2 linked regions of the Variovorax sp. PBL-E5 genome follow. The protein of the gene in region 2 interacts with the protein of the main gene of each other region in a pairwise test. Links are inferred from orthologs where the notes say so. Each region holds a gene or a part of one and is shown on either strand. Other genes may lie near its edges.

Region 1 (3,685 bases), 460 kb from region 2 along the record:
CAGCGTCGCAGCGGCGCGGGTGGTGGAAAGCTTCCAGCCGGTCTCGTCATGCAGCGACACGCCTTGTGCCACCAGTTGCGCGCTGATACGACGCGTCAGCGCGCGGTCCGTGGCCACCAGCGCCACCGGCGCGCGGCCCTCGGCCAGATGCCGCAGCACGCAGGCCGCGGCGCGCTCGGCCTCGTCCTCGGGGTCGGCCGCGGGATGCAGGGCCACGGTGCAGCCCGGGGCTTGCAGCGTCGCGAGCTGCAAATGGACGACGCGATCGTCGAGCAACGCGCAGAGCTTGCGGGTCAGCGGATCGCTCTGCAGGCCATCGAGCACGATCAGCTGGTCGACCTGCGCCAGCACGGGGTCGGTGAGCAGCACGTCCGTCGCGTAGCCCGAGTTGGTGGCCCATGCGAGCGCGATGCCGTTCAGCGCGCTCTCGATGTCGAACCATTCCGAGCCCTTGCCCGCTTCGATGACACCGCGCGCCTGCAAGGCCCAATCCGCACGTTCGTGCGGGCGTTCGGCCGCGGCCAGTGGCGCGAGCTGCAGGGCGATCTCGACCAGCCGGCCCGCCAATGCGATGCGCGAGGCTGCGAAACCCGCGCGGCCCAGCAGCGACTGTGCGGTGAGCAGATCGCGCGCTGTGTCGAAGGCGATGTCGTCGGCGCCCGGCGCGAAGCCGCCCGCACTGCGCGCCCAGTTGCGCGTGGTCTCGAAGCGCGGCGCGAACCCCGGCGCGCCGTGCGCGGCCCACAGCGCCCTTGCCGTCTGTATCAATTGACCGTAGGGCACGACCACCACGGTGCGTGCCGCGTGCAGCCGGCGCTCGGCCAGGAGGCGCGAAATCCGCGCGACGAGACCCTCGGCCGGATCGCACCACAGCGCGTGCGCGGGATGGCGCTCAGAAGGATTCATCGGGTGTTCTCGCAGGGCTTTGGCTATCGCGGCGATAGCGTCCGCGCCGACCACGCCGGCACTTGGTTTCTGTCACAATGACCTGCACTTTAGCTGCACCACCACTCAGCGCAGAAGGATTCATCCAATGGCCAGCGAACTCATCAAACACATCTCCGATTCCTCTTTCGAAGCCGACGTCCTCAAGTCGGGCAAGCCTGTGCTCGTGGACTACTGGGCCGAATGGTGCGGCCCCTGCAAGATGATCGCGCCGATCCTCGACGAGGTATCGAACACGTATGAAGGCAAGCTGCAGATCGCGAAGATGAACGTGGATGAAAACCGCGACATCCCCGCCAAGTTCGGCATCCGCGGCATTCCGACGCTGATGCTGTTCAAGGACGGTCAACTGGCGGCCACCAAGGTCGGTGCCATGAGCAAGGCCCAGCTCACCGCCTTCATCGATCAGCAACTCGCCTGAGGCCAGGACGCCTGCTGCCGGCGCGCAACGCGCCGGCAGCATTCTCTTTTTTCCTGTCATAATCCTGCGCAGATCACCGGCTCTTTCTGGGACCCGGTTCGAGTTCCCCGGTTTGTGAGGCATTTCTCGCCTCATTCCAAGCCTCCCCCTCCTGGTTTTCTAGATTTCCCCGCACGGGGTCATTCCATGCACTTAAACGAACTCAAGGCACTGCACGTGTCTGAAGTCTTCAAACAGGCTGAAGCACTCGAGATCGAAAACACCGGCCGCATGCGCAAGCAAGAGCTGATGTTCGCGATCATCAAGAAGCGCGCCAAGGCCGGCGAGCAGGTCTTTGCCGACGGTGTGCTGGAGATCCTGCCCGACGGCTTCGGCTTCCTGCGCAGCCCCGACACCAGCTTCACCGCCAGCACCGACGACATCTACATCAGCCCCAGCCAGGTGCGCCGCTTCAATCTGCACACCGGCGACATGATCGAGGGCGAGGTGCGCATCCCGAAGGACGGCGAGCGCTACTTCGCGCTGACCAAGCTCGACAAGGTCAACGACGGCCTGCCGGAGAACAACAAGCACAAGGTGATGTTCGAGAACCTCACGCCGCTGTTCCCGAAGGAGCAGATGAAGCTCGAGCGCGACGGCTTCAAGGGCGAAGAGAACATCACCGGCCGCATCATCGACATCATCGCGCCGATCGGCAGAGGCCAGCGCGCGCTGCTGGTGGCGCCGCCCAAGAGCGGCAAGACGGTCATGATGCAGCACATCGCACATGCGATCAGCGCCAACTATCCCGAGGTGCACATGATGGTGCTGCTCGTGGACGAGCGGCCCGAGGAAGTGACCGAGATGCAGCGCACCGTGAAGGGCGAGGTCATTGCCTCGACCTTCGACGAACCCGCCGCGCGCCACGTGCATGTGGCCGAGATGGTGATCGAGCGCGCCAAGCGCCTGGTCGAACTCAAGAAGGACGTGGTGATCCTGCTCGACTCGATCACCCGCCTCGCCCGCGCCTACAACAACGTCGTGCCCTCGTCGGGCAAGGTGCTCACGGGCGGTGTGGATTCGAATGCGCTGCAACGCCCCAAGCGCTTCCTCGGTGCCGCGCGCAACGTCGAAGAAGGCGGCTCGCTCACCATCATCGGCACCGCGCTGATCGACACCGGCAGCCGCATGGACGAAGTGATCTTCGAAGAGTTCAAGGGCACCGGCAACTCCGAAATCCACCTCGACCGCCGTCTCTACGAGAAGCGCGTGTTCCCCTCGATCCAGCTCAACCGCAGCGGCACGCGCCGCGAAGAGCTGCTGCTGGCGCCCGAGATCCTGCAGAAGACCCGCATCCTGCGCCAGCTCATGTACAACATGGACGAGATCGAGTCGATGGAACTCATGCTCAAGAACATGAAGGCGACCAAGACCAATGTCGAGTTCTTCGACATGATGAGACGAGGAGGCTGACCCCCAGGCTTGCCCACTTCGTGTGGCCGCCCACCCCCTTTCAGGGGGCAACGCCGGCGGACCGGCAGAGCCGGATCCGCGGCGTTTCACGAAGGGGCTTCGCGCTTTGCTTGCCTTGGACGCCGCGCGCTCAGTGCGTCGCGAGAGCCTTGCCTTCGGCGGCGCTTTGGCGGCCGAGGTCTAGCAGTTCCATGAGTTCGACGGCCTGCTCCGGGGGTACGGGGTTCGGGGCCTTGCCGAGAATGGCGTCGCGCACCGCGGCGTAGTAGCTCGCGTAGTTGCCGGGCCGCGTCGGCAGCGCCCGTTGCTGCGCACTGCCGTCGTCCGCGTGCAGGGTGAGTTCACCGTCGAGGCCATCGACGCCCCATCCCTCGCCACCAGGGCGTCGTCCGGCGCGCAGTGCGTCTTCCTGCGGATCGACACCATGCTTGACATAGCTGCCGCGCGTGCCGTGCAGGATGTAGCGCGGGGCCGCGTGTGCAGCCAGCGTGGTCGAATGCAGCACGACACGCAGCGGCGCGTGCGGGCCGACCTCGTAGCGCAAGACCGCGTGGAAGTAGTCGTCGACCAGCGCCCCGTCGCGCAGCACGGCGGTGTCGAGCTGCAAGGTGTCGGGCCGGCCGAACAGCTGGATGGCTTGATCGACCAGGTGCGCACCCAGGTCGACCCACAGTCCCGCGCCCGGCACGGCCTGCTCCCGCCAACGGTCGCGCACCTGCGGCCGGAAGCGATCGAAATGCGACTCGAGATACACCGGACGCCCGAGCTCGCCGCCCGCGAGCACGTCGCGCAACGTCAGAAAGTCCGCGTCGAAGCGGCGGTTCTGGTAGACCGACAGCAGGCGATCGTGGCGCAGCGCCAGCGCCG
Region 2 (3,688 bases):
GGCTTGACGTCGAACTTGACGTTGTTGGCGATCAGGTCGCCGATCAGGCCGCGATCGAGGTAGGTGGCGGTCGTGCGGATCTTGCGGTCGTCGGTGGTGATGGCGACGATCTCGCTGCCGCTCTGACCTTCCTGGATCGTGGCGCTCTTGATGCGGTTGCCGCGGACTTCCTCGAGGAAGTCGGAGTAGCCGATATTGCCTGCACCGGCCGTCCCGCGAGTGTCGAACTGCTTGAACACAGTGAACAACACCATCGCAATGACGAGCCAGACGGCAACCTTGGAAAACCACTGATTGTTCAAACGAAGCTCCAGTCGAAGGCGCGTTGCATCGAAAAAAGAAAACGCGCTGAGGGCACGCAATTGGCACCCATTTTAGGCTTTTCAACCTGCGAAACGTGGCAATTTTCCGTGAGCGGCCATAGGGGCCGAGCGGTTTTAGGCCGAATTGGCGAAATCGCGCCGGCGTATCAATTCGTATCCGCCCTTTTGATTCCCATGCCCACCATGAAGGTCTCGGACGATTTGTCGCGCGAGGCCTTGGGCTTCATCGGCTTGACGACGCGGAAGTTGTCCTTGAAAAGCTTCGTCAGCTCGCTGTAGCCGCTGCCATGGAACAGCTTGGCGACCAGTGCGCCTTCAGGCTTCATGTGGTGCTGCGCAAAGTCGATCGCAAGCTCCACCAGGTGCGCGATGCGTGCCGCGTCGGCCGATTCGATGCCCGAGAGGTTGGGCGCCATGTCGGAAACCACCACATCGGCGAGCCGGCCACCCATGGCGCGCTCGAGCCGCTCCAGCACCTCGGCCTCGCGGAAATCGCCCTGAAGAAAAAGCACGCCCTCGATCGGCTCCATCGGCAGCATGTCCAGCGCGATGATCGTGCCCGCGAGTTCGCCGACCGCCGCACCCGTCGGCGACAGCCTGCGCCGCACATACTGGCTCCAGGCGCCCGGCGTCGAGCCCAGATCGATCACCAGCTGTCCGGGCTTGATCAGGCCCAGCGTCTCATCGATCTCCTTGAGCTTGTAGGCGGCGCGCGCCCGATAACCCTCCCGCGTGGCCAGTTTCACATACGGGTCGTTGATGTGGTCATGCAGCCATGCCTTGTTGACCTTCTTGCTTTTCGGTTTGGGGTTCATTGACACTCGATAATACGGGGATGCCCGCCATTCAACTGACCCCCGCGCAGCGCAAGGTGCACCGCTCCGAAGCGCACCATCTGGATCCGATCGTCATGATCGGCGGCGACGGACTGACGCCGGCCGTCAAGAAGGAGACCGATGCCGCCCTCAAGGCCCACGGCCTGATCAAGGTGCGCGTCTTTTCCGACGACCGGACGGCACGCGAAGCCATGCTGCAGACGCTCGCCGACGAACTGGACGCCGCGCCGATCCAGCACATCGGCAAGCTGCTGGTCCTCTGGCGGCCGGTGCCCGACAAGGAACGCGCCGTCGACGAGGACCGCATGCCCGGCCCGCGCGACGTCAAGGTGCTCAAATACAGCAAACGCGGCGGCCAGCGCCCCGAGATCAAGACCCTGCGCGTGCTCGGCAACCAGCGGCTCACGCCGGGCGGCACCGTCAAGCGCGCCAAGGCCAAGAGGCCGCTGTCGGTCAAGAAGCGCCGACAGGCCGACTGACAGTGACGGCCGTGGAGACGAAGCCTGGGGTTGCGCCAGCGACCCGGCACGTGCTGTGCATGAAGTGGGGCACCAAGTACGGCCCCGACTACGTCAATCGCCTCTATGCGATGGTGCGGCGCCATCTGAGCGGCGAATTCAGCTTCGTCTGCCTGACCGACGACAGCGAAGGCATCCGCAGCGAGGTCCGCTGTTTCCCGATTCCGCCGCTCGACCTGGAACTCGCGCCGGGACAGGTGGACCGCGCATGGAAGAAGCTCACCACCTTCGAGCAGGACCTGCACGGCCTGCGCGGCACGGCGCTCTTCGTCGACCTCGACGTGGTCGTGGTCGGCAGCCTCGATGCCTTCTTCGAGCAGCCCGGCGAATTCCTGATCATCCACGACTACGAACGGCCCTGGCGCCGCCGCCGCATCACGGGGAACTCCTCGGTCTATCGCTTCGAGCTGGGTGCGCATCCCGACGTGCTGGCGCATTTCCGCGCGAACATGGACGCGGTGCAGGCGCAGTACCGCAACGAGCAGACCTACCTGTCGGACTTCATGTACCGCAAGGGGCAGCTCGCCTACTGGCCCGAAGCGTGGTGCCCGAGCTTCAAGTACCACGGCATCCCGACCTGGCCCACCAACTACTGGCGCGAACCCTTCGTGCCGCCGGATGCGCGCATCGTGGTCTTTCACGGGGAATGCAATCCGCCGGACGCGCTGGCGGGCCGGCGCAACCGGCGCTTTCGCTTCATCCGGCCGGCGCGCTGGATCACCCAGTTCTGGAAGGCCTGATCAGGCAGTCCGGCGGCCCATCCGCCACAAGAGAATGCCCGCACAGACCCATTGGCCCAAGTACATGCCGCTGCCGAGGCCATGCCAGAGCCTGAGGTTCTCGCGCGCGAGGATGTGAGGTGCCACCGCATACTGCTGCAGCAGGGCCAGCAGCAGCGCGATCACGGTCAGGGAAATCGTGGTGCGCGCAGGGCCATCGATGGATGCGCCGGCGCCGGCCCGGGCGTGGACCAGCAGCACCAGCCCGCAGCCGAGTGCGATCCAGGTCTGCGCGGCGAACAGCTCGCCAGCGAAATTACCCGCGACGACCGGGTTGCCGAGGCGCGCGAACAGCATCGGCACCACCAAAAGGCGGCCAGCATCAGCGCGATCCGAGCCTTCATGCGCTCTCCGTCAGAGGTAGCTGACCTTGACGATCTCGTAGTGCTTCACGCCGCCGGGCGCCTGCACCTCGGCGGTATCGCCCTCCTCCTTGCCGATCAGCGCGCGCGCGATCGGGCTGGACACGTTGATGAGCCCAAGCTTCAGGTCGGCCTCGTCCTCGCCCACGATCTGGTATTTGACCGCTTCACCGGTCTTCTCTTCCTCGAGCTCGACCGTGGAACCGAAGACGACCTTGCCGCCCGCATCGAGCCCGGACGGATCGATGATCTGAGCGGCCGACAGCTTGCCTTCGATGTCCTGGATGCGGCCCTCGATGAAGCCCTGACGGTCCTTGGCGACCTCGTACTCGGCGTTCTCGCTGAGGTCACCCTGGGCCCGGGCTTCAGCGATCGAGTTGATCACCCACGGCCGATCGACGGTCTTGAGCCGGTGAAGTTCTTCGCGCAGCTTCTCTGCGCCGCGCTTGGTGATGGGAATGGTTGCCACGTTGTTTGCTCCATAAAGCGAAACCGCCGAACGATGCCGTTCGGCGGTCGAAGGGAGAGAAGATCAGACGAGCGAGCGTCCGGTCAGCCGGCTCAGGATGGCGAGCGGGCTCGAATCCGGATTGTATTGCCTTGCGGCGGGCAGGTGCAGCGTCTGCTCGAGCATGTACTGCCCGGACATCACGGCGTGCGAGGTCTGGTCCGAGAAACACACCCACACCGAGCCCGCGGGAAAGGGCACGGTCTCCTGCTCGGCGCTCTTCTGGTAATCGAGGTCCGACTTCATGCCATCGTGCAGCTGGAGCATCAGATGGTCGTACTCGCTGCGCAGCGACTTGGTCACGCGCAGCGCGCGCAGCAGCCGGGCCTGGATGCGCGAGTAAGGCTTGGCGCGCGGCAGGA

The links.
Region 1: the proteins of WDLP6_RS12455 (region 2) and rho interact in binary tests that used the Escherichia coli proteins (3 or more experiments, as listed by UniProt). The link is inferred for Variovorax sp. PBL-E5 from one-to-one orthologs.

Annotation. Positions count from the first base shown.
Region 1 is NZ_LR594671.1:3,016,089-3,019,773, forward strand. The notes cover bases 792-3,685. They hold rho (transcription termination factor Rho), read left to right. Parts: upstream 792-1,552; coding sequence 1,553-2,818; downstream 2,819-3,685. Other genes in these bases: WDLP6_RS14675 (PD-(D/E)XK nuclease family protein), read right to left, coding at 792-906; trxA (thioredoxin TrxA), read left to right, coding at 1,034-1,366; WDLP6_RS14690 (oxidoreductase), read right to left, coding at 2,949-3,685. Also shown: more of WDLP6_RS14675, read right to left, coding at 1-791. UniProt on the Escherichia coli protein: Facilitates transcription termination by a mechanism that involves Rho binding to the nascent RNA, activation of Rho's RNA-dependent ATPase activity, and release of the mRNA from the DNA template.
Region 2 is NZ_LR594671.1:2,554,452-2,558,139, reverse strand. The notes cover bases 1-2,898. They hold WDLP6_RS12455 (YhbY family RNA-binding protein), read left to right. Parts: upstream 1-1,158; coding sequence 1,159-1,638; downstream 1,639-2,898. Other genes in these bases: greA (transcription elongation factor GreA), read right to left, coding at 2,811-2,898; WDLP6_RS12445 (DUF4149 domain-containing protein), read right to left, coding at 2,418-2,753; WDLP6_RS12450 (glycosyltransferase), read left to right, coding at 1,698-2,417; WDLP6_RS12460 (RlmE family RNA methyltransferase), read right to left, coding at 470-1,138; ftsH (ATP-dependent zinc metalloprotease FtsH), read right to left, coding at 1-302. Outside these bases: more of greA, read right to left, coding at 2,899-3,287; WDLP6_RS12435 (Kdo hydroxylase family protein), read right to left, coding at 3,351-3,688.